3 regions of the Agrobacterium sp. fls2-241-TYG-188a genome follow, and region 3 is predicted to be linked to each of the others. Evidence: predicted binding sites of a transcription regulator. Region 3 holds the regulator's gene; each other region holds the start of a gene.

Region 1 (10,325 bases), 210 kb from region 3:
CATATTATGGTGCGGAATGTTCTCTTTTTGTTTCTGAGCCATGGCCCCTGCACTCTCGCATTACGATCCCGGTTTTTGCCGTGACTGTCTGGCTGGCCAGCCGGAGGGATTGAGGCGTTGCCGCACCTGCGGCAGCCCTCGCCTCCTCTATCACGACGAACTCTACGATCTGCCGATCGCCCATATCGATTGTGATGCGTTCTACGCCGCAGTGGAGAAGCGGGATAATCCCGATCTCGCCGACAAGCCCGTCATCATCGGCGGCGGCAAGCGGGGCGTTGTCTCGACCGCCTGCTACATTGCCCGCATTCACGGTGTCCGCTCCGCCATGCCCATGTTCAAGGCGCTGGAAGCCTGTCCGCAGGCCGTGGTGGTGAAGCCGAACATGGAGAAATACGTCAAGGTGGGACGCGAAATCCGCCTGATGATGCAGGATCTGACACCACTGGTGCAGCCCATTTCCATAGACGAGGCCTTTCTCGATCTCTCCGGCACCGAGCGGCTGCACCATGACCCGCCAGCGCGGGTTCTTGCCGCTTTTGCGCGACGGGTCGAGAAGGAAATCGGCATCACCGTTTCGGTCGGCCTTTCCTACTGCAAGTTCCTGGCGAAGGTGGCTTCCGACCTCAGAAAACCGCGCGGCTTTTCGGTCATCGGCGAAAAGGAAGCCGTCAGCTTTCTCGGTCCCCGACCGGTGACAACCATCTGGGGCGTGGGCAAGGCCTTTGCGGCAACGCTGGAGGCCGATGGCATCCGTGTCATTTCCCAGTTGCAGGATATGCAGGAAGCCGACCTGATGCGCCGCTACGGCATGATGGGTCAGCGCCTGTTCCGGCTCTCGCGCGGGATTGATGACCGCGACGTCCACACCAACGACCCGGCCAAGAGCGTCTCTTCCGAGACGACCTTTTTCAACGACATCTCACGCTATGAGGATCTCGTTCCCGTCTTGCGCTCACTCTCCGAAAAAGTCGCATGGCGGCTGAAGAAGAACGAGGTTGCGGGCCACACCGTCGTTCTCAAGATGAAGACCGCGGATTTCAAATCCCGCACGCGCAACAAGCGTTTGGAAGATCCGACACAGCTCGCCGACCGAATCTTCCGCACCGGAATTTCACTGCTGGAAAAGGAAACGGATGGCACGAGCTTCCGGCTGATCGGAATTGGCGTTGCGGACCTGTGTAACCCTACCCTTGCCGATCCGCCCGACCTGGTGGACCGGCACGCCGGACGCCGTGCTGCGGCAGAAGCGGCCATGGACAAGCTGCGAGACAAATTTGGCAAGGGTGCGGTGGAAACCGGCTACACCTTCGGCGCTAAAAAATAGCGCGATACACATAGTCGTGATGACATTTAAAAGTTTCCTTAAATTTGATCCCATAGGCTGAGGCAGAACAGTTCGCAAAGGGTCTCAAGCCCTGTCGCGGCTCCCGTGCCGTTCATCATGGCATGTCTTGTATTGCGTTGGAGTGACATGATGTTGCGTGCCCTTTTGGGAGCCTGTCTCCTTTCTACATCCGTTTTTGCACAGACAGCTTTCGCCGACGATGCGCGAAGCCTGCAGGTCGTGGTTTCCAAGAGCGAGCAGACTTTGTCGCTTTACGAAGACGGCGCGCTTGTTGCGACATCATCCGTGTCGACCGGCAAGGCAGGCCATGAGACGCCAAGCGGCATCTTCTCCATTCTCGACAAGCGCAAGTACCACGAATCCAACATTTATTCGGCAGCGCCCATGCCCTTCATGCAGCGGCTGACATGGTCTGGCATTGCGCTGCACGAGGGCCACGTCCCGAATTACCCGGCTTCGCACGGCTGTATTCGTCTGCCTGCAAAATTCGCCAAGACGCTTTATGGGCAGACCGGGCGCGGCGTTCACGTCATCATTTCCGATGCGGCCATTTCGCTTCGCCGGGTGGATCACCCTGCCCTGCTACAGCCCAAGGACACGTCGCAGGATGGGCTGATGCTTTCGGATGTGGAGCTTCGTCCGGCAAGTTTCGATGCCTCGTTGAAGCTGGTCGAGGTCGCCGTCAACGAGACCACCAGTTCCGTCAAGCCAAAGCCGGTTGCCGAGAAAAACCGCTCGCCGCTGCGGATTCTCATTACCAGGCGCGGCGACCGGGAAAAGATCATGGATGTGCAGCATCTGCTTACCAACATCGGCTTCGATGCGGGCGCGGCGGATGGCTATATAGGCCAGATGACAATCAGCGCCGTCAATGGCTTCAAACGCTGGAAAGAGATGAAGACGACCGGGCCACTGCTGACGGACGATTTCATCGACGCGCTCTATGCATCCACAGGCGCCGACGCGCCACCGAACGGCCAGATCATGGTGCGCAGGGACTTCAAGCCGTTGTTCGAAGCACCAATCCATATCAAGGACCCGCATGTGGCTCTCGGCACCCACTTTTTCGAAGTCATCGATATCGACCACGATAGCGGTAAGGCGCAGTGGAACGGGCTGACGCTGGACAATCACCTGCCAGCGGCAGCGCGCAGGCGGCTGGGAATCGAGACCGCAGAGGCGCCGGGCGGCTCCGACCAGTTGCGGGCGGTTCTCGACCGGATCGAAATACCGCAGACCATCCGCGACCGGCTGGAAGCGGAGCTTGCCACCGGGAGTTCCATCACCGTTGCCGACCTCAGTCACGGGCTGGAAACAGGTCAGGGAACCGATTTCATTACACTGACGAGAGACAGCTCTCTGTAAACGAGCAGTAGGCTCAGGCAACTGGAAGGGCTACGTGGGAACGGAATTCCGACCCGCCGCGTTGACATGGCTCTTACCAAAGCTTGGGAGCCGGGAAATGAAAATCAGATATTTGGCTGCGGCAGTTCTGGGACTGGCCTGCGTTTCGGCAGCGGAATCACCGAAAAATTACAGCGTCTATGCCGGACCGGATGTGGTGAGCGATCCCATTCTTGTCGACGTTTATGATCGTGCCGTCATGAAGTGCTCGGTGGAAGCCGCCACACCACCTCGCGGCACGCCCTACACCACATCCTACTACTATAACGCGGCGCTGCGCTCCTGCCTGTCGCGCCACGGCTTTACCGACAAGGGCGCGTTTGCCTATCCCGCAAACAGCCTGTTCTAAAGCCGGTCTATAGTTTCAGGCCAGCTAGATAAGCTCGACATCGATTACACCGGAAGCGGAGCGGAACGCTGCTCCGATTTCCGGTGAGATGCGATATTTCCCGGGCAGTTCGACCTCGATTTCCCGCTGACCATCATCCTTGATCAAAACAAAATAGACCGAGCCGTCTCCCTTGTTGAGATGGTGCGCCAAGGTTTTCATCGGCCCGGAATCGCGCAGATAAACCCGAAGTGCCTTCTGCATCTGCACGGATTTCTCTTCGAGCGATTGAGCGGTCTGGATGCGCAGGCCAATGCCTTCCGGGCGCTCTTCCGCCTGCACGGTGATGACCAGCGATTTTCCGACCTCCAGGAGATCGCGATATTGGCCGAGCCCCTCGGAAAACAGGACCGCTTCGTACTGTCCGGACGCATCGGAAAAGGTCACGATACCCATCTTGTTGCCGGTTCTGGTCTTTCGCTCCTGCTTGCCGGTGACCGTGCCTGCCAGACGGCCGGCGGTCGCACCCTGTTTAACGGACGCGGTAAAATCGGCGATGTTCTGCACACGCAGCTTGTCCAGAATGGCGCGATAGGTATCGAGCGGATGCGCGGTGAGGTAAAAGCCGAGAACCTGATATTCCCGCAGCAGCTTTTCCGACGCGAGCCATGGTTGATAGGCTGGCAGAACCAGCTTTTCAGGGCCGCTCGCGCTGCCGGAACCGAACATGTCATGCTGGCCGCTGACGCGACGGCTCTGCGCCAGCTGCGCATATCCGATGATGCGATCCAGCCCGCCGATGAGCTCTGCCCGGTCCTTGCCGAAGCAATCAAAAGCACCGGCATTGATGAGACTTTCCAGAACGCGCCGGTTGACGTGCTTGGGGTCTATCCGCAGGCAGAAATCCTCAAGACTTGCGAATGGCTGGTCGCCACGCACTTCCACGATGTGATCGACCGCGCCTTCGCCAACGCCTTTGAGAGCCGCCAGGGAATAATAGATGCGGTTTTCGCCCGGTTCGAACCGGCGGTGTGACGTCTGCACCGATGGCGCGACGATCTCGATACCCATCCGCCCGGCATCCTGACGGAAATCATTGAGCTTTTCCGTGTTCGCCATATCCAGCGTCATGGACGCTGCGAGGAACTCGACCGGAAAATGGGCCTTCATATAGGCCGTCTGGTAGGACACGATGGCATAAGCCGCCGCGTGGGATTTGTTGAAGCCGTAATTGGCGAACTTGGCCAGAAGATCGAAAATCGTATCGGACTGGGCCTTGGACACGGAGTTGCGCATCGCGCCTTCCACGAAACGCTCGCGCTGCTTGTCCATCTCCTCCTTGATCTTCTTACCCATGGCGCGGCGCAGAAGATCGGCTTCACCCAGCGAATAGCCGGACAGGACCTGGGCGATCTGCATCACCTGTTCCTGATAAACGATAACACCCTGCGTTTCCTTGAGGAGGTGATCGATGGTCGGATGGATCGACTCGATTTCCTCTTCGCCGTGCTTGCGGGCATTATAGACCGGGATATTCTCCATCGGACCCGGGCGATAAAGCGCCACCAGCGCAATGATATCCTCGATACAGTCCGGCTTCATGCCAATGAGAGCCTTGCGCATACCGGCACTTTCCACCTGGAAAACGCCGATGGTTTCACCGCGCGACAGCATCTCGTAGGTCTTCTGGTCATCCAGCGGTATGGCCGCCAGATCCACCTTCACGCCCTTCTTGGCAACGAAATCCACCGCGACCTTGAGAACGGTCAGCGTCTTCAGACCCAGAAAGTCGAACTTGACCAGACCAGCGCTTTCCACCCACTTCATGTTGAACTGCGTTACCGGCATGTCCGAGCGCGGATCTCGATACATCGGCACCAGCTTGGAAAGCGGGCGGTCGCCGATGACGATACCGGCGGCGTGCGTGGACGCGTGGCGGTAAAGCCCCTCGATCTTCTGGGCGATATCCAGAAGCCGGGCAACGACGGGTTCCTTGTCGGCCTCTTCCTGAAGCCGCGGCTCTTCCTCGATGGCTTTGGAAAGCGGCGTGGGATTGGCCGGATTGTTGGGCACCAGCTTGCAGATCTTGTCGACCTGACCATAGGGCATTTCCAGCACGCGGCCCACGTCACGCAACGCCGCACGGGCCTGCAACGAACCGAAGGTAATGATCTGCGCCACCTGTTCGCGCCCGTATTTACGCTGGACGTAACGGATAACCTCTTCGCGTCGATCCTGGCAGAAGTCGATATCGAAGTCGGGCATCGAGACGCGTTCTGGATTGAGGAAGCGCTCGAACAGGAGCGAGAAACGCAGCGGATCGACATCGGTAATGGTCAGCGCGTAAGCCACCAGAGAGCCCGCCCCCGAACCACGGCCGGGACCGACAGGAATATCCTGCTGCTTTGCCCATTTGATGAAGTCGGCAACGATGAGGAAGTAGCCGGGGAACTTCATGCGTTCGATAACGCCGAGTTCGAAATCCAGCCTGTCGCGATATTCCTGCTCGGTATATCCCGGCGCCATTCCCAGCGAGGCCAGTCGGTGGTCCAGCCCCTCGACGGCCTGACGTCGAAGCTCGAGCGACTCGGCGCGCTCTGCCTCTTCCGGGTCGTCGCTGGCACCGGTAAAGCGTGGCAAAATCGGCCCGCGCTTTTTCAGGACATAGGAGCAGCGCTGCGAAATTTCGACCGTGTTTTCAAGCGCCTCGGGAATATCGGCAAACAGCGCCATCATCTCTTCGCGGCTTTTCAGATAATGGTCAGGCGTCAACCGAAAGCGCGTGTCATCAGACACGATGGCATTGTGGGCAACGGCCATCAGCGCATCATGCGCTTCATAATCGGCGCGCGAGGGAAAGAAAGCCTCGTTTGTGGCAACCAGCGGCAGATCGTGCTCGAAGGCAAGCGAGATCACGCGACGCTCATGCGCACGGTCGAAATTTCCCTGACGCTGCAGTTCGACGTAAAGACGATCGCCAAACAGATCTTTCAGGGTCAGCAGCCGTTTTGCGGCAAGACCGGCATGACCGTCTCTCAGCGCCATATCGATAGGGCCGGTGGATGCGCCCGTCAGAACGATCAGCCCGCTATTGTCACCCTCTTCCAGCCAGGATTTCGTAATGCTGACCGCATGACCTGTGCCCTCTCCATCGAGATAGGCACGGCTGATCAGATCCACCAGCCGCTCATAGCCCTGCGCATCCGCAGCAAGAACCACGATAGAGGGCAGCTTAGCGAGATTGTTATTGCCCCGCTTGTCGTCGGTGGCATCCTGCATGTCGATGGACATCTGACAGCCGATGATGGGCTGCAACCCTTCGTCACGCGCCTTCTCCGAAAACTCAAGCGCGACGAAAAGATTGTTCGTATCGGTAATGGCGATGGCGGGCTGGCCATCGCTGACGGCTTTCGCCATGATCTTCTTGAGCGGCAGAGCGCCTTCGAGAAGCGAATAGGCAGAGTGCACCCTAAGGTGAACGAATCCGGGTGTTTTTAACCTATCTGCGGTCTGTGATCCGCCGACAATAATCTCACCCATATGCACAAATCCCGCTTATTCTGAATCAACGGGATTTTCGGATTTCCTGGAGGCAAAGTCCACTGCCGCAGGCAAAGTTTACATGCCAATTCCAAGGGAATCGGCTATTCCCGATCACATGGAAGTGAGAATGACCGAGAAGCTGGCGACGAAGACAGCGATGGAAGCGAATGCAGCGATGTCACGGATGATGTCAGTCATTTGTCTCTCCATACTCTTTATGTTCTAACTTTGTTCTCATTTAGTTCTATTGTCAACTGCTTATTTGCGCGTGTCATATTGCGAACGCCGATGGAGTCGCGGCGGTTCCGCTCTCACGTCGCGGCAAGCCGTTGAGTCCCAAATGAAAAACCCCGCACAGCGGATGCTGTACGGGGCTCAAGGATCGCACGTTCTCTGGTGCGTGAGGGTGTCAGAGCTCCATCAGAACTCGATGATCTTGCCTTCGCTGAGCGTTACACGGCGGTCCATGCGACCGGCAAGTTCGTGGTTATGGGTCGCGATCAGCGCCGCAAGGCCCGACTGGCGCACCAGCGCTTCCAGAGCGCCGAAGACGTAGGACGCGGTTTCAGGATCAAGGTTGCCCGTCGGTTCATCAGCGAGCAGAAGAAGCGGTGCGTTGGCCACGGCACGGGCAATGGCAACGCGCTGCTGTTCACCGCCGGAAAGTTCCGACGGGCGATGATCGGCCCGGTGACCGATGCGCATGTAATCAAGCAGCGCCTTGGCGCGCTCGCTGGCTTCCGCGTGCTTCAAGCCGGAAATAAGCTGCGGCATCATGATGTTTTCGAGCGCGGTAAACTCCGGCAGCAGATGATGGAACTGATAGACGAAGCCAATATCGCTGCGGCGGATGAGTGTCCGCTCCTCATCCGTGAGGTCACCGCAGGACCGTCCATTGATGACCACTTCGCCCGCATCCGGGTGTTCCAGCAAACCCGCAAGATGAAGCAATGTCGACTTGCCCGTGCCCGAGGGCGCGACAAGCGCGACGATTTCGCCGCTCTTGAGTTCCAGATCGGCATTCTTCAGGATGGAGAGGCTATGCTCGCCCTGCCCGTAGGTCCGTTCCACGCCGGAAAGCTTCAACGCTGTTTTTTGTGCCATGGTGTGGGGCAGTCCTTATTCGTATCGCAGGGCTTGGACCGGATCGAGCTTGGATGCCCGCCATGCCGGAAAGATCGTGGCCAGGAAAGACAGACCCAGCGCCATGAAGACCACGGTCATCGTTTCGCTCAACTGCATTTCCGCCGGTAGCTGGCTGAGGAAGTACAATTGCGGATCGAACAGCACCGTCCCTGATATCCACGAGAAGAACTGGCGGATCGATTCCACATTCAGACAGACGAGCACGCCGAGGCCGACGCCCGCAAAGGTTCCGACGATACCGATCGCAGCACCCGTCATGAAGAATATCCGCATGATCGAGCCGGAGCTTGCGCCCATGGTGCGCAGGATGGCGATATCGCTGCCCTTATCCTTCACCAGCATGATGAGGCCGGAGATAATGTTGAGCGCCGCCACAAGCACGATGAGCGTCAGGATCATGAACATGACGTTGCGCTCCACCTGAAGGGCGGAGAAGAAGGTCTGGTTTCGCTGTCTCCAGTCGGTGATATAAATCTGCCGACCGGCAGCCGTCTCCACCAGCGGTCTGATGCCATCGACATTATCTGGGTTGGAAACAAAGAGTTCAATCGACTGAACGATGCCCTCATTGTTGAAATAAAGCTGTGCCTCGGACAGCGGCATATAGATCATCGACGCGTCATATTCCGACATGCCGATCTCGAAGACGCCGGAAATCGTATATGACTTCACACGCGGATTGACGCCCATCGGCGTTACGTCACCCTCCGGTGATATCAGGGTGATCTGGTCACCCGCCGTCACGCCCAGCGAAGACGCCAACCGCGAGCCGACAAGAACGCCCTGCCCCGACATGAAGCCGACGAGATCGCCCACCTTGATGTTGCCGGAGACTTCCTTGATCTTCTCGATGTCTTCCGAGCGCACGCCGCGCACAAGTGCGCCGCTGCCGGCGCCACCGCGACCGGATGCCAGCGTCTGGCCTTCGACCAGCGGCAGGGCCATGGTCACGCCCGGCACGGCTGCAAACTTCTTGGCCAGATCGTCATAGTCCTTCAACGGTTGATCGATTGGCTGGACAATCATGTGGCCGTTGATGCCGAGAATTCGGGAGATCAACTCCGTACGAAAACCGTTCATGACAGCCATGACGATGATGAGCGTCGCAACGCCAAGCATGATGCCGACGAAGGAAAACCCTGCGATGACGGAAATGAACGCTTCCTTGCGGCGCGAGCGCAGGTAGCGCCAGGCTACCATGCGCTCGAAGGCCGAAAATGGCCGGGCGGCTGCGCCCTTTACGGAGGAGCCTGCACCGTTATCAGCCTCGGCTTTTGCCATGTTTTCTCCCTGTCGGCTTCTCAGCCAAGTACCCTGTTCATTGCCGCTTCAACGGTCACGGTTTCGCGTGCACCCGTCTTGCGGTCCTTGACTTCAACCTCGCCGGAAGCAACGCTGCGCGGCCCGACGATGATCTGCACCGGCACGCCGATGAGATCGGCGGTGGCGAATTTCTGACCCGCGCGGTCGTCCGTATCATCATACAGAACATCCTTGCCAGCGTTGGACAGCGAGTAATAGAGCTTCTCGCAAGCGGCATCACAGGCCGCGTCGCCAGCCTTCATGTTGATGATGACAACATCGAATGGCGCGACCGATTCTGGCCAGATGATTCCGTTTTCATCATGCGATGCTTCAATGATGGCGGGAACAAGGCGGGTTGGTCCGATGCCATAGGAGCCCATGTGGACAAGGTGTTCCTTGCCGTCAGGCCCCTGCACCTTCGCACCCATCGGCTCGGAATATTTCGTGCCGAAATAGAAGATGTGACCGACTTCAATGCCGCGCGCCGACAGGCGTTCGCCTTCGGGAATGGCATTGAAGGCAGCTTCATCATGCATTTCGGATGTAGCGGCGTAATCCGTCGTCCACTCGTCGAATATACCCTGCAAGCCTGCAACATCATCGAAATTGGTATCGTCGGCAGGAATACCGCGATCCAGGAAGCTCTTGTGGCAGAACACCTCCGACTCACCGGTATCCGCCAGAATGATGAACTCATGGCTGTGGTTGCCGCCAATCGGGCCGGTATCGGCACGCATCGGAATGGCGCGCAGTCCCAGACGCGAGAAGGTGCGCAGGTAAGCCGTGAACATCTTGTTATAGGAGTGGATTGCGTCTTCCTTGGTCAGGTCGAAGGAATAGGCATCCTTCATCAGGAATTCGCGCGAACGCATGGTGCCGAAACGCGGCCGCACCTCGTCACGGAATTTCAGCTGGATGTGATAGAGATTCAGCGGGAGGGTCTTGTAGGACTTCACGTATGAACGGAAGATATCCGTGATCATCTCTTCATTGGTGGGACCATACAGCATCTGGCGATCCTGACGGTCCTTGATGCGCAGCATTTCCTTGCCGTAATCATCGTAGCGACCGCTTTCCTGCCACAGCTCTGCAGACTGCAAGGTCGGCATCAGAAGCTCAATGGCGCCAGAGCGATCCTGCTCTTCGCGGATGATCTTGTTGACCTTGTCCATGACGCGTTTGCCGAGCGGCAACCATGAGTAAATGCCCTGGCTCTGCTGACGCACCATGCCGGCACGCAGCATGAGGCGG
Region 2 (10,325 bases), on a different contig from region 3:
AAGGCGGATTTTGCATGCGTATGAGCGGAACTGTAGCCGCCGGGGCCGTACTCGACGAGCACGCCCTTGACGCTCTTGCCTGGAACGTCCGGGAGGGGATGCTCGTAAACCAGCGTCACCTTTGCGTCCTTCGTGTCGTACACAAGTCCAGGCTTGACGACGTCATGAGCGGAAGCTGTGGCCAGAGAGACCGCAAGTGCCGTAGCGGCATAGAATATGGCCTTCATGATTCTTTCCCTCCTATGTTCTGAGCCACTTGGCGATCGTGATCGCGCCCTTGATGTAGTCTCCGCCGGGAACCAGTGAGCCGGCGACAACGGGAGCGCCGAAGTAGTCGACGGCCTCGTCGGCTTTGACCGGACGAGCGTCGCCCCTGGCATCGAGATAAGTCCGGATGAAAGATTCGAACGGTCCCCGTTCAGGTCCGGCAAGATCGACGGTTCCGTTCCTCGGCCCGCCGAGCGCGGCCTCCACCAGAGCAGCGGCGACGTCGTCGGCCGCGATCGGCTGGAAGTCGATATCCGGCACTTTCACCACGCCGTCGGCCGCATAAGCGCCTGCCAGGGTCTCGATGAACTCATGGAACTGCGTCGCGCGGACGATGGTGTACCCTTGGCCCGACGCCGCGACGGTTTCCTCCTGCGCCACCTTGCCGGCCATGTAGGGATTGGCCGCGAGCTGATCGGCGTTGACGATGGAAAGGACGACGTGGTGGCGTACGCCCGCGGCCTTTTCTGCGCTCGTCAGGTTGCTGCTCGACGTTCCAAAGAAGTCGGTTATCACAGTCTTGTCGGACGACATCATGTTGGAAACGTCGATGACGGCGTCTGCGCCCGCAAGGGCTTCGGCCAGTCCTTCGCCCGTGTAGGCATTGATCCCGTTGCGGGAGCTTGCGGCGACGGCTTCGTGGCCGGCGTCCCGCAGCAGTTTCACTGCCTTCGAGCCGATCAGGCCCGCGCCGCCGATGACGGCGACCTTCTTTAACGTACTCATTTCTGCTTTCTCCTATGACGAGGCACGATTGCCCGTCTTGCGTTCGTGGAGTTTCAGGAAGGCGCATCCGCGGGCGGCGATCCCGCCGTCGTCGTCTGCGCCGAGATCCGCCAGAAGGTCCGCGACGGACACCTTGGCGAGTTCGGCGCGATACGCTTTCTCGGCTTTCAGCATCGCGACGTTGATCTGGCAGGGTTTTGTGAAATAGCGCTGCGGAAGAGGGTTCGGCCCTCGCTGGCGGATTTCGGCGCACCGGAAGGCAGCCGCCGGTCCCTCTACCGCGAGGACGATATCCAGGAGGCTGATATCCTTCGGGGCCTTGGCCAGCCGATAACCACCCTTAGGCCCCGGCGTCGTCGCGACGATCCCGGCGCCTGACAGCGCCTGCAGGTGCTTCAGCAGATAGCTCGTCGACACGCCGTGGAGTTCGGCCAGTGCTGCAGCCGACAGCACGCCGTCTTGCGACAGCCCCGCCAGGAATGCCGTGCAGTGGATCGCCTGTTCGACGCCTTCGCTCAGTTTCATCTTGCATCTCCTAATCGTGGATATAAAATGTCTATGATTAGGACAGCTGTCAATCCCCGATCACGTAGACCGGTCCAAAATCGGAATATGAGATCAGAAAACGGAGTTTCGACGCCTTGGTGCCTCGCCATAGTCAAGACGCTCGCAGGAGCAGAACAACAACAAAGGACGACGAATGACCACCAAGCTCGCACTCTCCTCGACGCCGGAAGGCATCGTCCCGGCGCTTCTCGCCCATCTGAACTCGCTCGACGTCGAGACCATGCTCGGCTTCTACGACCCGGAAGGCTTGATCGTGGACGCCGCAGGCGTCGCTCACGTCGGCAAGGAGGCGATCGGCAAGGAGCTCGCAAAATACTTTAGTCTCGGCCTTCAGATGTCGATCACGCAACGTCACCTGTTCGTGGCGGGTGACGTCGCGTCCCTTATCCTCGACTGGTCCTATATCGGCACGGCGCGGGACGGCACGAAGATCAACATGGTGGCGACCGCAACGGACATCGCCCGCCGTGGCCCGGATGGGCTCTGGCGCTATCTGATCGACAACCCGTTCGGCTCGATGCAGAGGAGCGCCGGCTGATGACGGATGCCGCGGAAGTTCTGACCGAAGCGACAGCGCTCGCATTCCGCGGCGTCCTCACAACCGGCGTCTACTGCAGGGCGACCTGCATCTCCCGTCCTCCCCGGCCAGAGAACATGCGCTGGTTCGGGTGCGTCTTCGACGCACAAAGAGCAGGCTTTCGCCCGTGCCTGCGATGCCGTCCCGACGACGAGAAATTTGCAAGGAGGAATGCCGATCTCGTGGCTGAGGCGTGCAAGCTGATCGATGCCGGCGACAGCTCGCCCACTGTGGCGGCTCTCGCACATGCGCTCGGCGTCAGTGAGGGGCACTTCCACCGGACGTTCCGCGCACACACTGGAATGACCCCGCGAGCATACATGCTCGAGAGGAGGGCTCAACTCGTCCGGGAAGGACTAAAACCGGGCAGGTCCATTACGTCGACGTTCTATGACGCAGGATACGGTTCCAGCGGACGGTTCTACGCGGTATGCAGCCGCGCGCTCGGAATGGCCCCGGCAGACTACAGGGCAGGCGGGCGCAGGGAAACGCTGCACTTTGCAGTCGGCCAGACATCGCTTGGTGCGATCCTGGTTGCTTCGAGCGACAAGGGCGTTGCGGCAATTCTCCTTGGGGATGATCCTGCCGCCCTCCTGACAGATCTTCAGGATCGATTTCCAAATGCGAACTTTGTCGGAGGGGACGAACGATACGAGGACACCGTCGCTAAGGTTGTTGGAATGGTTGAGCGCCCGGAGGTCGGCTTCGACTTGCCGCTCGACCTGCGTGGGACTACCTTCCAGCGTCGCGTCTGGCTTGCGTTACGAGATATTTCTCCGGGCGAGATCATCAGCTATGAAGATCTCGCTGCTAAGGTCGGACGTCCGAAGGCGGGTAAGGCTGTAGCCAGTGCCTGCGCGAGCAATCCTCTCGCCATCGCTATTCCCTGCCACCGTGTTGTAAGAAAAGATGGAGCGTCATTCCGCTATACCTGGGGAATTGAGCGGAAGGCTGAGCTGCTGCGAAGAGAGGAACGGCATTAAATCTAAATCGTGTTCTCGCAAAACTGCGCCGCGGTGGTTTACCCGATTGTGGAGTGCTCCTGCCGAGCGAAACGGCTAATGGGTTACACCAGACCGTCTTGCTCCACCGGCTCGCCAGATTTCGATACGATTGACGATCCGTAGGGCTCACGTGACAGGATGATGAGCGCATCGTTTGGTAGTGGGCGGGCGAGGTGCTTTGCTTCGTCCCACGGCGCCCGCATCCTGATATCGGTTTCTTCCCTCGTCTGCAGCAGGACAGGCATGGCCTTCTCGTGGACTGGCTTGACGATTGCGTTTGCATCCGTGGTCAGAAAACCATAGAGATCGTCGGTCGTGAGCCCGTCCCTGACTTTGCGAACGCTTTTCCATTGCGGCACGTGGATACCGGCGAAGAACATCAGCGATTTTGCCTTGTTGCGCGCAAACCATGCATTGGGCACATTGCCACCGTCCTCTTTGCTTGCCGGATCCGGCTCGGCGAAGCTGGTGACCGGCACGAGACACCTGTGCTCGACGCCGAACCATCTCGTCCAGTGAGGCAGGTTGAGCTTGCGAACATTGGTCACACCACGGTCGGGCTCCATGCGAATGAGTTCGTCCATGTCGACGGCCTTGCCTTTGGCCTTCAGTTTCTCCGCTCGAGCTTCCGCAGCCTTCTTCTGCACGAAAATCGGTGAGGGCAAGCCCCAGCGCGCATGCACAAGCTGCGTCTTTCCGTCAGCCGTGTTGCGGACGATAGGCCCCAGCTGGTCGGGATTCATCTGATACGCCGGCATCAGGTTGATCAGGCTCTCGGCATCCTGGGCCCATTTCGACACCCAGTCCTTGTCTTCCCGCGATAAAGATTGCACATGGCAGCAATTCCTCCGTTGCGACCGAATGCAGTTTGACGGTTGAGTTCCGCCTGAGACGCTAGTCGAGCCTGTAAACGTCGGCATTGTCCTGACGTTCCCGCAGGCCCTTGTAGGAGGCATGCCGCAATTTGCCGTCTCCGGTCCACGCCCGGAACTCGATCTCGGCGATTAAGGTCGGATCGACCCAGACAATGTCTGATTTTTCGGGAAAGGGTAAAGGCGGCTGCTTTCGTTTCCAGCGCAGCCTGTCCAGCATCTTGCGCAGTCTGGTCATCTCGGCTTCCTTGAATCCCGTGCCGACGCTCCCGACATGGACGAGATCGTGGCCGCCGTAGGCAGCAAGCACCAGTGAGCCAAACCCACCCGGCGATGCCGCCGACGGTTCATAGCCGACGACCATGAACGCTTCGCTCTCGATGCATTTGATCTTCACCCAGTCGCCGGTGCGACCGGAACGATAGGGCTGATCCAGATGCTTGCCAACGATGCCTTCAAGACCAAGGCTGCGGACATGCTCCAACAGGACGTTGGGGTCAGCGTCGAGTGTTTCCGATAGACGGACGGCGCCGTCATTCGCCTTTATCGTATCCTCGAGAAGATGCCGGCGTGATCGGTATTCCATCTCCCGCAGATCGTGGCCGTCGAGGTACATAAGATCAAAAGCGTAGAGGACGGCTTCAGATGCTCGATTTCCGGCCGCCTTGCCCGAAGCCCCCAACGACTTCTGCAGCAGGCCGAAATCCGGCCGCCCTTCCTCGTCCAGCACCACCGCCTCGCCATCGATGATCATCGTTGCCGGGCCAAGCGCTCGGGCAGCCTGTTCGATCGCCGGAAACCGGTGCGTCCAGTCATGACCCCCGCGGGTAAGGATGCGCACACCTGTCGGCTCGATGTGGACCGCCAGCCGATAGCCGTCCCATTTCAGCTCCCAGCTCCATTGATCGCCTTGTGGCGGATGGGCCTTCAATTGCGCAAGCGTCGGCTCGAGGCGGTCGGGCATCGGATCGAACAGAAGCTGTGGCTGTGCAGGATTACGCTTCCGATGCGGCTTTGAGCGGATCGGGGCTTCGATATCACGAAGGAGCGGCTTTGATCTCGGTGGCTTCGTCATTCCGAGAGTTCAGCACGAAAACCTTAAGAAGATTGTGACGCCGCTCATCTATCCCCGCTATCCACGATTCGGAGCTCGACACGAGGGGAGTTCGGTAAAAATTCTTGTTATCCATAAATCCTTGAATCCTTTTCGAATCTTCGGTTTTGCTAATAGTTGGATAATATTCCTCAACCTTGTGGTGCTTGACTCTTTTGCATCACAAGAACAAACAATGAACAAATAGCCCGTGCGACATGATGTCGATCCTTTGAACACGACCTTGAAGGGAGCCGTGAACGATGACTGCTGCCCGTTCCCCCAGGGCTCCTGGAGGGGTCTTGGATGTGATCTGCGACTTGCGTGAACGCATCGCCTCTATGGAGGGCGCAGCCGCGAAGCGGGCCGGAACGCTCGCTTTCGGTGTCCCCGAGATCGATGCGGCCCTGCCTGGCGGGGGTCTTGCTTATGGAGCTCTGCATGAGTTTGCGGGCGGCGGATCCGGTACGGTCGATGGTGCAGCAGCCGCGCTTCTTGTGGCCGGCATTGCCGCGCGAACCAAAGGCCCCGTCATCTGGTGTCTGACGAGGCCGGATCTGTTCTTTCCGGCGCTTGCCCAGGTCGGCCTCCATCCCGACCGCGTCATCTTCGTCGAGTCCGACAAGGAGGAGGGCTTGTCCTTCGGTGGGCTCGGCGCTGTCGTCGGCGAGCTCGTTCGCCTGCCGATGGTCAGCTCCCGCCGCCTGCAACTGGCCGCCGAGCGAACCGGGACGATGGCGCTTGGCGTTCGGCGATGGCGGCGGCAGACGGAGGCGAATGATTTTGGCCAGCCGACGGCGTCGACAACCAGATGGCGGGTGAGTGTGATGCCGTCCGAGGAGCTGCCGGTACCGGGGGTGGGCAGGCCTCAGTGGTTTTTGGAATTGATGCGCGTGAAAGCGGGTGAGTGTGCTGAGTTTCTCGTGAGAGCGTGTGATGACAAGGGTCGTATCCATTTATCTTCCGGATCTGCCGACGGATCGCATTCGTCGAGCCGATCCGTCCATTCCGCCTGAACGGCCCATCGCCGTGATCGCAAAGAGCGGTTCGAAACGGTGGGTTTCGTCTGCGGATGCAAACGCCCGAAAGGCAGGCGTGCATATCGGCATGGCAGCAGCAAAGGCACAGTCGCTGTTTCGCGGTCTGATGATGGTGGACGCAGACGATGAAGCTGATCGAGCCGCACTCGAACGCATCACGCTTTGGGCGCTGACAGTCTATTCGCCGATCGTCGCTGTTGATGGAGTTGATGGTATTGTCATGGACACCGAGGGTGCAGACCATCTTCAGGGTGGTGAGTTGCCCATGGTCACGAAAATTGCCAACCAGTTTCTTGCCAAAAAACTTACCGCCCGTGTGGCTGTTGCCGATAGCTGGGGTGCTGCCCACGCCTGCGCCCGCGCGATCAACCGCGAGACGATCGTCATTCCACCCGGTGAAACCGTCCGCGCCGTCGAGAAGCTGCCGATTGCACTTCTGCGCCTGCCGGCAAAAATCGTGAGCGATCTGCGTATCCTTGGTTTCCAGACGGTCGGTGAGCTCGCCAATACACCACGCGCCCCACTGACACTCCGCTTTGGTCCAGAGGTCGGACGTCGTCTCGACCATATCTTTGGCCGCATTGCCGAGCCGATTGAACCCATCCGTACTCCGGAACTGGTCGAAGTCTCGAAAGCTTTCGCCGAACCGATCGGGGCGGCGGAGACAATCGACAAATATGTCGGGCGGCTTGTCGTGCAACTGGTCGATGAGCTACAGAAGCGCGCCCTTGGGGTGCGCCGTGCAGATCTTATCGTCGAGAAAGTCGATGGTACGCGTCAGGCGATCCGGGCGGGTACTGCCAAGCCTGCGCGCGACATCGCCTGGCTGACAAAACTGTTTCGGGACCGGACGGAGAAGATCGAGCCGGGCTTTGGGATCGAGAAGCTGACGCTCGTGGCCGTTCTGGCCGAGCCTATGGAGGAGGTGCAGAGAGCCTCTGCTCTGATTGAGGATGACATCACCGATGTGACGCCGCTGATCGACATCTACGGAAACCGGGGGGCAAAGGGTCTACCGCGTAGCGCCTGTTGCCTCCGACGTGCCGGAACGCTCCGTCCAACGGATCAGCCCCGTCGCTGAACCGATCGCCGTTGCCTGGGTCAGCCATTGGCGCCGGCCGGTTCGGCTTTTACCACGCCCAGAACCGATCGAGGCGATCGCGCTGATGCCGGACCGGCCGCCGGTCTCGATCGTCTGGCGCGGCAAGCGCCGCAAGGTCAAGCGTGCCGATGGACCGGAACGCATTTTTGGGGAGTGGTGGCAGCGCGATGCAGAGATGGAGGCGGTGCGGGACTACTTTGTCATCGAAGACGAAGCAGGTGAACGCCTGTGGGTGTTCCGCTCCGGCGACGGGGTGGATCCTGAGACCGGGAGCCACCGATGGTTCTGTCACGGGATTTTCGCATGAGCTATGCGGAGCTGCAGGTCACGACCCATTTTTCCTTTCTGCGCGGCGCATCCTCGGCGCAGGAACTGTTCCAGACCGCCAAGATCTTGGGGATCGAGGCACTCGGCGTCGTTGATCGCAACTCGCTGGCCGGAATCGTCAGGGCCCTAGAAGCCTCGCGTGCGACAGGCGTCAGGCTTGTCGTCGGCTGTCGTCTCGATCTGGCTGACGGCATGTCTCTGCTGGTCTATCCCATCGATCGTCCCGCCTATTCACGTCTGACGCGGCTGATCACACTCGGCAAGTCGCGCGGCGGCAAGAACAACTGCATTTTACATTGGGACGATGTCATCGCCTATTCGGAAGGCATGGTCGGCATTCTCGTACCGGATCTGCCGGATGATCTCTGCGCGATCCAGCTTCGCAAGATGGCTGAAGCGTTTGGCGATCGCGCCTATGTTTCGCTCTACCTGCGTCGGCGACCGAACGACCAATTGCGCCTGCATGAGATTTCCAACATGGCGGCGCGGTTCAAGGTCAGAACCGTCGTCACCAATGACGTGCTGTTTCATGAGCCGGGCCGGCGGCAGTTGCAGGACATCGTTACCTGCATCAGGCATAACACCACGATCGACGATGTCGGCTTCGAGCGCGAACGCCATGCCGATCGATATCTGAAGCCTCCGGAAGAAATGGCTCGCCTATTTCCGCGCTATCCGGATGCCCTGGCGCGAAGCATGGAGATCGTGCGGCGCTGCACGTTCTCGCTTGAGGAACTGACCTACCAGTACCCGGAGGAAGCCATTGTGCCGGGCAAGGATGCGCAGGCCTCGCTGGAGCATTATGTCTGGGAATGCGCGCCTGACCGTTATCCGGAAGGCCTGCCACCGGATGTTCTAAAGACCGTTCGGCACGAGCTCGATCTTATCCGCACCATGAAATACGCGCCGTATTTTCTGACGGTGTTTTCGATCGTGCGCTTTGCGAGAAGCCAGGGCATTCTCTGCCAGGGCAGGGGATCGGCGGCCAACAGCGCCGTCTGCTATATTCTCGGCATTACCTCTATCGATCCCTCGACCAACGACCTCCTGTTCGAGCGTTTCGTCAGCCAGGAGCGCGACGAGCCGCCGGATATCGATGTCGACTTCGAGCATGAACGGCGCGAGGAGGTCATACAGTGGATCTACAAGACCTATACCAAGGACAAGGCGGCACTCTGCGCGACCGTCACCCGCTACCGGGCCAAGGGCGCAATCCGCGATGTCGGCAAGGCGCTCGGACTGCCGGAGGACGTCATCAAGGCGCTGTCATCAGGCATGTGGTCCTGGTCGGAGGAAGTGCCCGACAGAAACATCCGGGAACTCAACCTCAACCCGGACGACCGGCGCTTAGCGCTCACCCTGAAACTGGCGCAGCAGCTGATGGGTGCGCCACGCCACCTTGGCCAGCATCCAGGAGGATTTGTCCTCACCCATGACCGGCTGGACGATCTCGTACCGATCGAGCCGGCGACGATGAAGGACCGCCAGATCATCGAATGGGACAAGGATGACGTCGAGGCGCTGAAATTCATGAAGGTGGATGTGCTCGCACTCGGCATGCTCACCTGCATGGCAAAGGCGTTTCATCTCATCCGTGAGGATAAGGGGGAGGATCTCGATCTGTCTACGATCCAGCAGGAAGACGCAGCCACCTACGCAATGATCCGAAAAGCCGATACGCTTGGGACCTTCCAGATCGAAAGCCGCGCGCAGATGGCGATGTTGCCGCGTCTGAAACCCCGCACCTTCTACGATCTGGTCGTGCAGGTGGCGATCGTCCGGCCCGGTCCTATCCAGGGCGACATGGTGCATCCCTATCTTCGCCGCCGCGAAGGCAAGGAGCCGGTAGAGTATCCCACACCCGAGCTTGAGGCCGTGCTCGGCAGGACGCTGGGCGTGCCGCTGTTTCAGGAGAGCGCCATGCGCGTCGCCATGGTCTGCGCCGGTTTTACCGGTGGCGAGGCCGACCAGCTGCGCAAGTCGATGGCCACCTTCAAGTTCACCGGCGGGGTCTCCCGCTTCAAGGAAAAACTCGTCTCCGGCATGGTCAAGAACGGTTATTCGGCGGAGTTCGCCGAAAAGACCTTTTCCCAGCTCGAAGGTTTCGGCAGCTACGGTTTTCCGGAAAGTCACGCGGCATCTTTTGCGCTGATCGCCTATGCATCGAACTACATCAAATGCCATTATCCGGATGTCTTTTGCGCGGCGCTTTTGAACAGTCAGCCGATGGGTTTTTATGCTCCAGCCCAGATCGTCGGTGATGCGATCAAGCATGGCGTCGAAGTGCGACCTGTGTGCGTCAACCGCTCGCGCTGGGACTGCACTCTGGAAAAGATCGGCAGCATTGATCGGCATGCTGTCCGGCTGGGTTTCCGGCAGGTGAGGGGACTGGCAGTTGCGGAGGCGGCGCGGATCGTTGCAGCGCGCATGAACAATGCGTTCGCCTCAGTCGATGATATGTGGCGGCGTTCAAGTGTCCCAACCGAAGCGCTTGTCCAGCTGGCGGAGGCCGATGCCTTCCTGCCATCGCTCAAACTCGAACGACGCGATGCGCTCTGGGCGATCAAGGCGCTGCGCGACGAGCCGTTACCGTTGTTTGCAGCCGCCGCCGAACGCGAGGCGATGGCAATTGCCGAGCAGCAGGAGCCGGAGGTAGTGCTTCGGCAGATGACGGACGGCCATAACGTCATCGAGGACTACAGCCACATCGGGCTCACTTTGCGCCAGCATCCGGTCGCCTTTCTGCGCAA
Region 3 (10,325 bases):
CATTGAGCTTCGCCAGAACGTTTTTCATGTCCCACGGCGCCAGGAACTGACCCTTCTTCACGTTGATGACCCGGCCAGTCTTTGCTGCCGCAACGAGAAGATCCGTCTGGCGGCTGAGAAATGCCGGGATTTGCAGGATGTCGACAACCGGTGACACGATGCCGCATTGCTCTTCGGTGTGAATATCCGTCAGCACCGGGAAACCGAACTGTGCCTTGAGTTCTGCAAAAACTTCGAGCGCCTTGTCGATGCCGATGCCGCGCTGGCCGGAAAGTGATGTGCGGTTTGCCTTGTCGAAAGATGATTTGTACACCAACCCGATGCCGAGCCGTCCGCACAGCTCCGCCATCGTTTCCGCAATCATGAAGGCATGGTCGCGGCTTTCCATCTGGCATGGCCCGGCAATGAGCGAGAATCGCTTCGTGTTGCTGAACGTAACCTGACCGGCACCTTCACCGACGACCACATTAAGATTGTTCTGGACGCTCATCTTCACTCCTCGAAGGCAAATATCGCGCCTTGACCGGGCGCTCGCTGAACCAGCAGTCGAGAGCCTTTGCGCGTGTATTCCACGCCATTAGCAGCAAGAAACGACTCTGTCACGGCGAGATCAGCGACGGAAAAGACGACTGCGGCACCGAAAAGGCCAGTGATGCTCTCCTGCTCGGCCCCATCAAACTCTTCTGCAACCGTCTGCGCATGCGCGATGCGGATGACCGCGCCGGGCGTAAGAAAGCTGAGGTTTCCCGTTGAGTCGGCTGCTGCCGACACACCAAAAGCTGCGTCCACCAATGGCGCAAAGGCGTCCGGTCGGTCTGAGCGCAGGGTTATTTCGCGCAGGCCAGTCGCTCCATTTTTGTGAGCTGTGAGGTAGGACCGTTTTGCGGAAAAAGCGTTGACACGCTCACAGGTGAAAAGGAACAGATTTCCGTCATCCTTTTCCGCCGCAAAAGCCAGGCGAAAGCTCGCTTCAGATCGGCTTCCGTCCGGCAATGTTACCGGTCGACTGAACGAAAATGCGTCGCCGCCGGAAAGTCCAGCCTCAACGAAGCTATGATGATCAGCATCTGCGTCGTGCGTTTTTCCGGCGACTGCGGAAAACCCCTGCTGCCCGTATCGCTTTCGAAAGACTTCATCGCGTCGAACAAAGGCGTTGCCTTCTGCGCAAGCCCTGGAATATTGCGCGGCGTCTCCGATTGCCAGGGGTTCGAGATACTGCCCCTCTTTGAGAAAGACACAGGCATTTTTGGTGCCGAAGGGGTGCCTTGCATCTGCAGCAACCGTAAAGCCCAGCGCCAAGAGACGCGCCCGTGCTTGGCCGAGGTCTGCAACGGGCATTACGATATGATCGATTTCACGCGCCATGAGGGGTCCTTCCGCTTCGTCGGCATGGGCATTCCACTGTTGCAAGCCGCATGTTTTATGGCCGGGCAAGATAATGGATGTAAATTGTCACAAGCACACTGATTTTTAAGGGATTGCAGAACACATATGGAACATATAGTGTTCGTTCTGTATTTGTTTCGCGAATCTTCGCCTCGAATCTCTAAGGGTGTTACTCCATGCTCACGCGCAAACAGCAGGAATTGCTACTGTTCATTCATGAGAGAATGAAAGAGTCTGGCGTGCCGCCTTCCTTCGATGAGATGAAGGACGCACTTGATCTGGCATCGAAATCAGGAATCCACCGCCTGATCACCGCGCTCGAAGAGCGAGGCTTTATTCGTCGGCTACCGAATCGGGCGCGTGCGCTTGAAGTCATCAAGCTGCCTGAGTCCTACACGCCTGCCAGCAAGCCTCAACGTGGCTTCTCGCCGAGCGTCATCGAAGGTAGCCTTGGCAAAACCAAACCGGCTGAGCCAGCACCCCTGCCGGTCGCGTCGAATGATTCGAACTCGGTCAGCGTCCCTGTCATGGGCCGCATCGCCGCGGGTGTTCCCATTTCGGCCATTCAGAACAACACGCATGACGTCGTTGTGCCAATCGACATGATTGGTGCGGGCGAACATTACGCGCTTGAAGTCAAAGGCGATTCGATGATCGAAGCCGGGATTTTTGATGGCGACACGGTCATTATCCGCGATGTCAGCACGGCAAATCCGGGAGATATCATTGTTGCATTGGTGGATGATGAAGAAGCCACATTGAAGCGCTTTCGTCGCAAGGGCGCGTCGATCGCGCTTGAGGCTGCGAACCCTGCCTATGAGACCCGGATTTTTGGACCGGACCGCGTCAAAATTCAGGGCAAGCTCGTCGGCCTTATTCGCCGCTATCACTGACCGGTGACTTTTCTTATGCGTGGAGGTAGCGGTCGCCTTGGCCGCTGCCCTTTGCAGTGCCTGTCTAGAGAAAAGATACGCGGACATCGAACTCCTGTCCGATATCAACAGGTCTTGGACACCAGAAGCGCCGGTTTTTGCGTCCTTATATGTAGCTGGCTCACTAGTTTCAGGTTGCGCTTGGAAGTTCGTCACCTTGCGAGCCTGAAGCTGGGCATTGCTCTTACCGGTTTAGCCATTCTAGCAGTCGACTGGCAGGCAATCATGCTGTCCAGCGTCGCGCTCCCTCCTGCATGACACATCAAATATTTTGAAGAGGCCTATCTTCGAAACGGTCTGTATCAAATGGCTCGTCTCAGCTAGCACGGGAGTTCGTAACGGAGGGCAGCGATATGTACGATCTTTATATAGCCAACAAGAATTACTCCTCCTGGTCGTTGCGTCCATGGGTGTTGATGCGGACGCTGGACATCGGTTTCAAAGAAAGCCTATTTCCTTTCGGCAATTCAGCGAAGGACTTCTCAGCGTTTTCGCCCACTGCCAAAGTTCCCTGCCTTGTTGACGGTGATCTCACCGTATGGGATTCGCTCGCCATTGCAGAATATCTGGCTGAACGACATAGCGGTGGGTGGGCAGACAATGCTGCCGCTCGCGCCTGGTCTCGATCAGCTGCTGCGGAAATGCACTCGGGTTTCCAGGCGCTGCGCAACGAGCATCCCATGAGTGTCGGCCTTCGCATTCGCCCAGCTTCCATGAGCGCATCGCTGCAAAAGGACATCGCGCGTATCGACGCTCTCTGGCAGCAGGGTCTGAAGTCCTTTGGTGGCCCATTCCTGGCGGGTAGCACGTTCACGGCCGTGGATGCATTTTTCTGCCCGGTCGCTTTCCGCTTTCAGACGTACGGAACAGTGCTTTCTGCGGAGTCCACGGAGTACAAGGACCGTCTTCTCTCACTGCCTGCAATGCAGGAGTGGCAAGAGGCGGCGCTTCTGGAGACATGGCGCGACGGCGATCATGAGGAAGAGGCGAAAGCAGTCGGAGAGATATTGGCTGATCTTCGTCTGTCAGGGAATTCGTAAGCGGCAGGTGTCGTTCACAGCTTTCATCGCTCAGCTGAAAGCAATGCAGCGATATGCTCTGGCAAGGTGGCGTCATAGGTTTTGCTGCGCCACTGGTAGCTGCGGTGAGCGGTCCATGGTCGCTCGATGCCGTCCAACGCCGCTTTGGCGCTGTAGCGGGGGGCTCCCTCCCCGCCAAACCAGATTTCCATCGAGCCGGTGCGCCGCAACGTATCGCCTGTAATGAGCAGCGCACCTGATCGGCAGGCTGGAAACGGCACTCCCCGGCTTGTTACCACGATGTCAGCGAGATCACAGGCGGCTCCCGTCAACAATGTGTTGGATAGGACCGCAATGCGAACGCCTTTTTGGGATTTCAATGCGCACCATAGGTCCTTGCGGCATGTAAAGCGTTGCGTGCCGGCAAGCGCTGTCTTCATTTCAGCCAGCGCCTGCGTTTTGTCCGCTTCGCTCAAGCCAGCGCGAGACGCTTGCTGGTTTTCAAGCTCCTGGGTGTCTCCATCCGCCTGCCTCTCCGTGTCTAGCAGATGCGGAGCAACATGTTCCATCGTCAGTGGAACCGCCCTCTCCCATTGATCATAGATGAAGCCCGACGCGCGGGCCTTTGTCGTCGCAACCGCGTCATTGGATAAAAGCGCAATGAGCGAACCGTCCTCGAAAATCAACAGGTCGGGCTTAGCGCTCCAGCGTTCGGTTCCAAGCATGATGAGCCCCGCCGCGATGAATGGCAGGCCGATCAGTGCCAGTCGTGTTCGAAGGAGCGAAAGAAGCAGAAATCCAATTGTTGAAATGGTGAGAAACCAGGGATGTTGCCGGCCGATGGTTGCGTCCCCACCCCAGCTCGAAACCGTCTTGGCAATCTCGATGACAATCTCCATGCCATAGCCCATTATCTTCAGGAATGGGCCATCCAGGCCGAAAGGCATGAGCAGCATTCCAGCGAGCCCGAAAGGCATGACAATAAGCGACATGACCGGCATTGCAGCAAGGTTCGCGGCAAGGCCATAGGTTGTGATGCGGTGGAAATGTTCAATCGAGTAGACCGCAGTCGAAAGGCCGCCGATAAAGGATGTCAAAGCGACGCCTCCGACAACCGCCGCCGATTTCGTTGTCAGCGTCAGCCACCATGGGGGATTGGTTATCGAGAGGCCGTCCTCCTTGTTTCGCCACCGGCTCCAGAACGAGTAGGCGGACACGAGCGCGAGCGTCGCGGCGAAGGACATCTGGAAACTTGGCCCCATCACCTCTTGCGGGGAAAGCACCACGATTATCAATGCGGAGAGCGCCACATTTCGAAGGCTGATGGACGGCCGGTCGACCAGAACCGCAATCAGCATGATCGACATCATCAACCATGCTCTTTCCGCTGAAACGGCAAAGCCGGATATAAGGTAATAGGCAAACGTCATGAGAAGTGCCGCAAAGGCGGATATCTTCTTGACCGGCCAACGTTGGGAAAATCCCGGAAAGAGGCTGAACACCGTGCGCATTCCGACAAAGAATATGCCGGCAGCCAGCGCCATGTTCAGTCCGGAGATTGCGACGATATGAGCGAGGCCGGAAACCCGCAGTGCCTCCATGGTCTCGCTTGAGATGGCCCGCCGCTCATCGGTCACGATGGACGCAGCAAACGCTCCCGCATCACCCGGTATGAGGTACCGAATGCGCTGGGCGATATCACTGCGTAATTCATAAAGCCATTCTCCCGCAATCTTGGCTGGGCCCGATGCAGGCACAGCATATGGATCTGCGCTGACGCGTTGCGGCGGCCCGTAGAAAAAGCCAGTTGCGCCGATTCCCTCGAAGAATGAGGCGAAGGCAAAATCATTCAGCCCTGGCAAGGCAGGGCCGGATGGTGGCGAGAGGCGCGCCTTGCCCGTAATCGTTTCGCCGATTTCAGCCGCCTGATGGCGGCTGCGGGCCACGACTGACACTCGATCGGGCGGACGAGACACTGTTGGGTTTGACGTCGATGTCAGTGCCAAGACGTAGCGCCAGTTTCCGCGCGCATCCAGTTCACGCCGCTCCACCGTGCCTTTGACCAGTGTCGTGACGGGCGTATCGAGAATGATTGTGGCGCTGCGCTGGGTGTCCCAATCGGCAAGGACCATGCCCAGCAGAAGCAGTGCAACGGTTTTCAGAAAAATGGAGGTGGCACCCGGCCTGTGGTATAGGGCGGCAGCTGATATCATGACGCAAAGAGTTGCGATCAAGAGCGGCAGAGAAGGTGGGGTGGCTGGCAGGCAGAACCAGAATGCGGCGCCAGCGGCAATAAGAACGGGGACGAAAAGAAATCCCCCGCGATATGCGCGCTCCTCTTCGATGCACCGCAAACACCAGTGTCTAAACCTGGTCTGCAAACTGTCCTTTTGGGGAGTGACCGGCCCCTGCCCCACCAGTGCGCCTCGCGAGACATGCAGCGGCAACAGCAAGGCATCGAGCTCCGTTTGCGCAACGAAGTCCGTTTCCCGGTTACGGAAAAGCTTGTTCTCTTCTCTCTGGTTCAACCCCCGGCGCCCCTTGCCGCAAGGGTTCTAGTTTGCAACCCTGGAAGGCATATTGCAACATCTTGCGCGATTAAGGAAGCATTGACCTAGAATGAAACACTTTGCCGTAGAAATGCTTCATTTTGGGATATTGCCGTGTCGCAATGCACAATTTGCTCGTTCGATAGCTTGGCTTTGTCGCAAGGATCATATAGCTAAATCGCTGACGCTTAACTGGCTGATGCGTCACCCCGCATCGCCTGCATATTTCGGAGGTATGGTATGACGGAAAATAGCGCGACAGTGACCCTCGGCGACACCAAAGTCGATCTTCCTGTACGAGAAGGCACGATCGGTCCCAAGGTCGTTGATATCGGAACGCTTTACAAGCACACCGGCACCTTTACCTACGATCCCGGCTTTACATCAACTGCATCGTGCGAATCCAAGATCACCTACATCGACGGCGACGAAGGCGTTTTGCTGCACCGCGGCTACCCTATCGAACAGCTGGCCGAACAGGGCGATTTCCTTGAAACCTGCTATCTGCTGCTCTACGGCGAACTGCCAACAACCGCACAGAAGAAGGATTTCGACACACGCGTTACGCGCCACACCATGGTGCATGAGCAGATGAGCCGCTTCTTCACCGGCTATCGCCGCGACGCTCACCCGATGGCCGTCATGTGCGGTACGGTCGGCGCGCTGTCTGCTTTCTATCACGACTCCACCGACATTACCGATCCGCATCAGCGCATGGTCGCTTCGCTGCGCATGATCGCCAAGATGCCGACGATTGCCGCCATGGCCTATAAGTACCACATCGGCCAGCCATTCGTTTACCCGAAGAACGATCTGGATTACGCATCCAACTTCCTCAACATGTGCTTTGCCGTACCCTGCGAAGACTACAAGGTCGATCCGGTACTGGCCCGCGCAATGGACCGCATCTTCATCCTCCATGCCGACCATGAGCAGAACGCGTCGACCTCGACTGTTCGTCTTGCTGGCTCTTCGGGTGCTAACCCGTTCGCATGTATCGCAGCTGGCATTGCCTGCCTCTGGGGCCCTGCTCACGGCGGTGCTAACGAAGCTGCGCTCAACATGCTCAATGAAATCGGCTCCGTTGACCGCATTCCTGAGTACATTGCCCGCGCCAAGGACAAGAACGATCCGTTCCGTCTGATGGGCTTTGGCCACCGCGTCTATAAGAACTACGATCCGCGCGCCAAGATCATGCAGAAGACCATGTACGAAGTGCTGGAAGCCACCGGCAACCAGGACGATCCGATCATGCAGGTTGCCCTGGAGCTGGAAAAGATCGCGCTTTCCGACCCTTATTTCGTCGAAAAGAAGCTCTACCCGAATGTCGACTTCTATTCCGGCATTACGCTGAAGGCGCTCGGCTTCCCCACAACCATGTTCACCGTTCTCTTCGCTCTCGCCCGCACCGTCGGCTGGATCGCGCAGTGGAACGAAATGATCGAAGACCCGCAGCAGCGCATCGGCCGCCCACGCCAGCTCTACACCGGTGCTGCAAAGCGCGACTATACACCGGTGTCCAAGCGTTAAGCTTGTCGCCATCGCACAATAGGAAAAGCCGGGTCGATGCCCGGCTTTTTTTATGCCCCTCATTGAGATCATGGTGCCGGGCAGTCCGAAGCATCTATCCACGTTTGATGTTGCGGTTGGTTGACTCCGCGAGGCATTCCTGGATCACGTTAGCCAGACCTCAATGCGCCGCAACGCCTAAGAATTGCTTTAGCTCCGGCGTCTTCGGCGATGAAAACACCTCTTCCGGCGGGCCGATTTCGTGGACTTTACCTTCGTGCATGAAGACCACGCGTGAGCAGACGTCGCGGGCGAATTTCATTTCATGCGTTACCATGACCAATGTCATGCCTTCTGCCGCGAGTTCCCGCACCACCGCCAACACTTCGGCCACCAGTTCCGGGTCGAGCGCTGAGGTGATTTCGTCGCAGAGAAGCGCCGTTGGCTGCATGGCGAGTGCGCGGGCAATCGCCACACGTTGCTGCTGCCCGCCGGAGAGTTCGTCAGGGTAAGCATCGAATTTATGAGCAAGGCCGACGCGTTCGAGCATCTTGCGCGCCAGCATTTCTGCCTCGGCCTTCGGCGTTTTCTTGACGACTGTTTGCGAGAGCATGACGTTGCCGCCGACCGTCAGGTGCGGGAAGAGATTGAATTGCTGGAAGATCATCCCGACTTTCAGCCGGAGCGCTTTCAGGTGAAGTTCGTCGTCTAGAAACTGCGCGCCAGCCACGGAGATGGCACCGGCTGAAATGGTCTCCAAGCCGTTGATGCAACGCAGCAGGGTCGATTTTCCCGAGCCGCTCTTGCCGATGATCGCAATGACCTCACCCGGCTCGATATCGAGGTTGATGCCTTTCAGCACCTCGTTCGTGCCATAGCTCTTACGGACTTCAGTGATTTCGATGAGCGACATTAAGCTTCCTTTCGAGAATCTGGCTGCTTTTCGACAACGGCCAGCAGAGCGCGAAATAAATGAGGGCAACGAGGCCATAGACAGTGAAGGGTTGGAAGGTTGCGTTGGTAACGACGGTCCCCGCCTTGGAAAGCTCCACGAAGCCGATGATCGAAGTTACGGCAGTGCCCTTTATGATCTGCACGGCAAAGCCGACGGTGGGCGGAATTGCAACGCGCATGGCCTGTGGCAGAATGACATATCGCATCTGCTGCAACCGCCCCATGCCGAGGCTTGCAGATGCCTCCCACTGCCCCTTGGAAACCGCCTCGACACAGCCGCGCCATATCTCCGTCAGGAAGGCTGCTGCCCACAAGATGAGCGTCAAACCTGCGGCGAGCCACGAAGGCACGTCGATCCCAAGAAGCCCCAGACCAAAAAAGGCGATGAACAGCTGCATCAAAAGCGGCGTGCCTTGAAACAGCTCGACATAATATTTGGAAAAAGTCCGTAGCGATTTCTTTTTTGAAATGCGCATGAACAGCAGAAGAAGACCAACAGCGGCGCCGCCAATGAAGGAGACGAGTGACAGCAGCACCGTCCAGCGGGTTGCCAGCAGCAGGTTGCGCAGAATATCCCAGGTCGAAAACTCGATCATCTAGCGCTCCTTCTTGGAAAAACGAAGCCGCCGATGACGAGCAAAATCTGACGCAGCAGAATGGCCAGCCCCAGATAGATCACGGTTGAGACCATATAGGCTTCAAAGGCGCGGAATGTCCTTGACTGGATGTAGTTGGCAGCAAAGGTCAAATCCTCCGCCGCAATCTGGGACACCACCGACGAGCCAAGCATGACAATGACCACCTGTGACGACAGTGCGGGCCAGATGCGTTGCAGTGAGGGCACGAGCACCACGTGGCGGAAGGTTTCGAACCGGCTCATGGCGAGGCTCGCCCCCGCCTCGAACTGTCCCTTTGGCGTTGCCTGAATGCCAGCGCGGATAATCTCACAACTATAAGCGCCGAGGTTGACGACCATTGCAATATTGGCCGCGGTGAGTTCCGTCAGCTGCAGACCCAGTGATGGCAGGCCAAAAAAGATGAAAAAAAGCTGGATCAGAAAGGGCGTGTTGCGGATCAGTTCCACATAAAGCGCAACGGGCGGCCGCAGCCATGTCGGCCCTAGGGCGCGCACCCAAGCGCAGAAAATGCCGAGCGCAATGCCAAGAACGCCGCCGACTGCAATCAGTTGAAGCGTGATGAGCACGCCCTTCACGATGGCCGGATAATATTCGAGAAGCCAGCCGAACTCGAAAGTGTAATTCACAATGGTTCCCTTCCCTGAAAAACCAAGGGACCGCGTCCCGCCACATCGCGGGACGCGAATTCAAAATGCGTTTAAATATCCTTTGGCAGGTCGGTTTTCAGCCATTTCTGGGCAATCGCATTGAGGCTTCCATCAGCCTTGGCGGCAGCAATGATTGCATTGACCTTTTCCAGAAGAGCTGGCTGCTCCTTGTTCAGGCCAATGAAGCACGGTGAGTTCTTGATGAGGAACTTGAGTTCCGGCCGCTTTGGCGGGTTCTTTTCCAGGATAGCCGCTGCAACCACGTTGCCTGTCGCCACTGTTTCGACCTGGCCGGAAAGGAAGGCCGAGATGGTGCCGTTATTGTCTTCGTACCGCTTGATGGTCGTATCTGAAGGCGCGATCTTGGTCAGCTCAAGATCTTCCACCGCTCCGCGCGTGACGCCGATTGTCTTTCCTGCGAGGTCTTCTGCCTTTTCGATCTTGACGCTATCAGGTGCAAAAACACCGTTGAAGAATGGGGCATAGGCAGAAGAGAAGTCGATGACCTTTTCACGATCAGGGTTTTTGCCCAGGCTGGAAATGACAAGGTCAACCTTGTTGGTCTGCAGATAGGGAATGCGGTTGGCACTGGTCACCGGCACCAATTCTACCTTCACCCCCATTTTCTCTGCGATCAGAGTGGCAACATCAATATCGTAACCACGCGGTGCCATGTCCACGCCAACGCTAC

The links. The regulator LexA, encoded in region 3, represses DNA repair genes until DNA is damaged. The targets are predictions, from matches to a motif close to TGTTCNNNNTGTGTTCNG.
Region 1: a site for LexA is predicted at 6,842-6,859, ahead of dnaE (DNA polymerase III subunit alpha). Genes of this name have one in related genera too.
Region 2: a site for LexA is predicted at 5,292-5,309, ahead of QRN85_RS20785 (ImuA family protein). Genes of this name have one in related genera too.

The regions. Positions count from the first base shown of each region.
Region 1 covers NZ_JARVRD010000002.1:1,385,362-1,395,686, forward strand. Annotated here, with positions in the region: gene QRN85_RS13470 (DNA polymerase IV) at 41-1,327, shown strand; gene QRN85_RS13475 (L,D-transpeptidase family protein) at 1,475-2,713, shown strand; gene QRN85_RS13480 (hypothetical protein) at 2,811-3,101, shown strand; gene dnaE (DNA polymerase III subunit alpha) at 3,126-6,620, opposite strand; gene QRN85_RS13490 (ABC transporter ATP-binding protein) at 7,044-7,727, opposite strand; gene QRN85_RS13495 (lipoprotein-releasing ABC transporter permease subunit) at 7,743-9,050, opposite strand; gene proS (proline--tRNA ligase) at 9,071-10,325, opposite strand, start outside.
Region 2 covers NZ_JARVRD010000008.1:51,320-61,644, forward strand. Annotated here, with positions in the region: gene QRN85_RS20750 (cupin domain-containing protein) at 1-227, opposite strand, end outside; gene QRN85_RS20755 (SDR family oxidoreductase) at 241-993, opposite strand; gene QRN85_RS20760 (RrF2 family transcriptional regulator) at 1,006-1,518, opposite strand; gene QRN85_RS20765 (YybH family protein) at 1,694-2,098, shown strand; gene ada (bifunctional DNA-binding transcriptional regulator/O6-methylguanine-DNA methyltransferase Ada) at 2,098-3,120, shown strand; partial or broken gene QRN85_RS20775 (SOS response-associated peptidase family protein) at 3,204-3,976, opposite strand; gene ligD (non-homologous end-joining DNA ligase) at 4,036-5,088, opposite strand; gene QRN85_RS20785 (ImuA family protein) at 5,370-6,122, shown strand; partial or broken gene QRN85_RS20790 (Y-family DNA polymerase) at 6,043-7,555, shown strand; gene QRN85_RS20795 (error-prone DNA polymerase) at 7,552-10,325, shown strand, end outside.
Region 3 covers NZ_JARVRD010000002.1:1,175,258-1,185,582, reverse strand. Annotated here, with positions in the region: gene kdsA (3-deoxy-8-phosphooctulonate synthase) at 1-490, opposite strand, end outside; gene QRN85_RS12465 (VOC family protein) at 493-1,365, opposite strand; gene lexA (transcriptional repressor LexA) at 1,563-2,279, shown strand; gene QRN85_RS12455 (glutathione S-transferase family protein) at 2,672-3,358, shown strand; gene QRN85_RS12450 (ComEC/Rec2 family competence protein) at 3,382-5,865, opposite strand; gene gltA (citrate synthase) at 6,127-7,416, shown strand; gene QRN85_RS12440 (amino acid ABC transporter ATP-binding protein) at 7,577-8,308, opposite strand; gene QRN85_RS12435 (amino acid ABC transporter permease) at 8,286-8,945, opposite strand; gene QRN85_RS12430 (amino acid ABC transporter permease) at 8,942-9,613, opposite strand; gene QRN85_RS12425 (transporter substrate-binding domain-containing protein) at 9,685-10,325, opposite strand, start outside.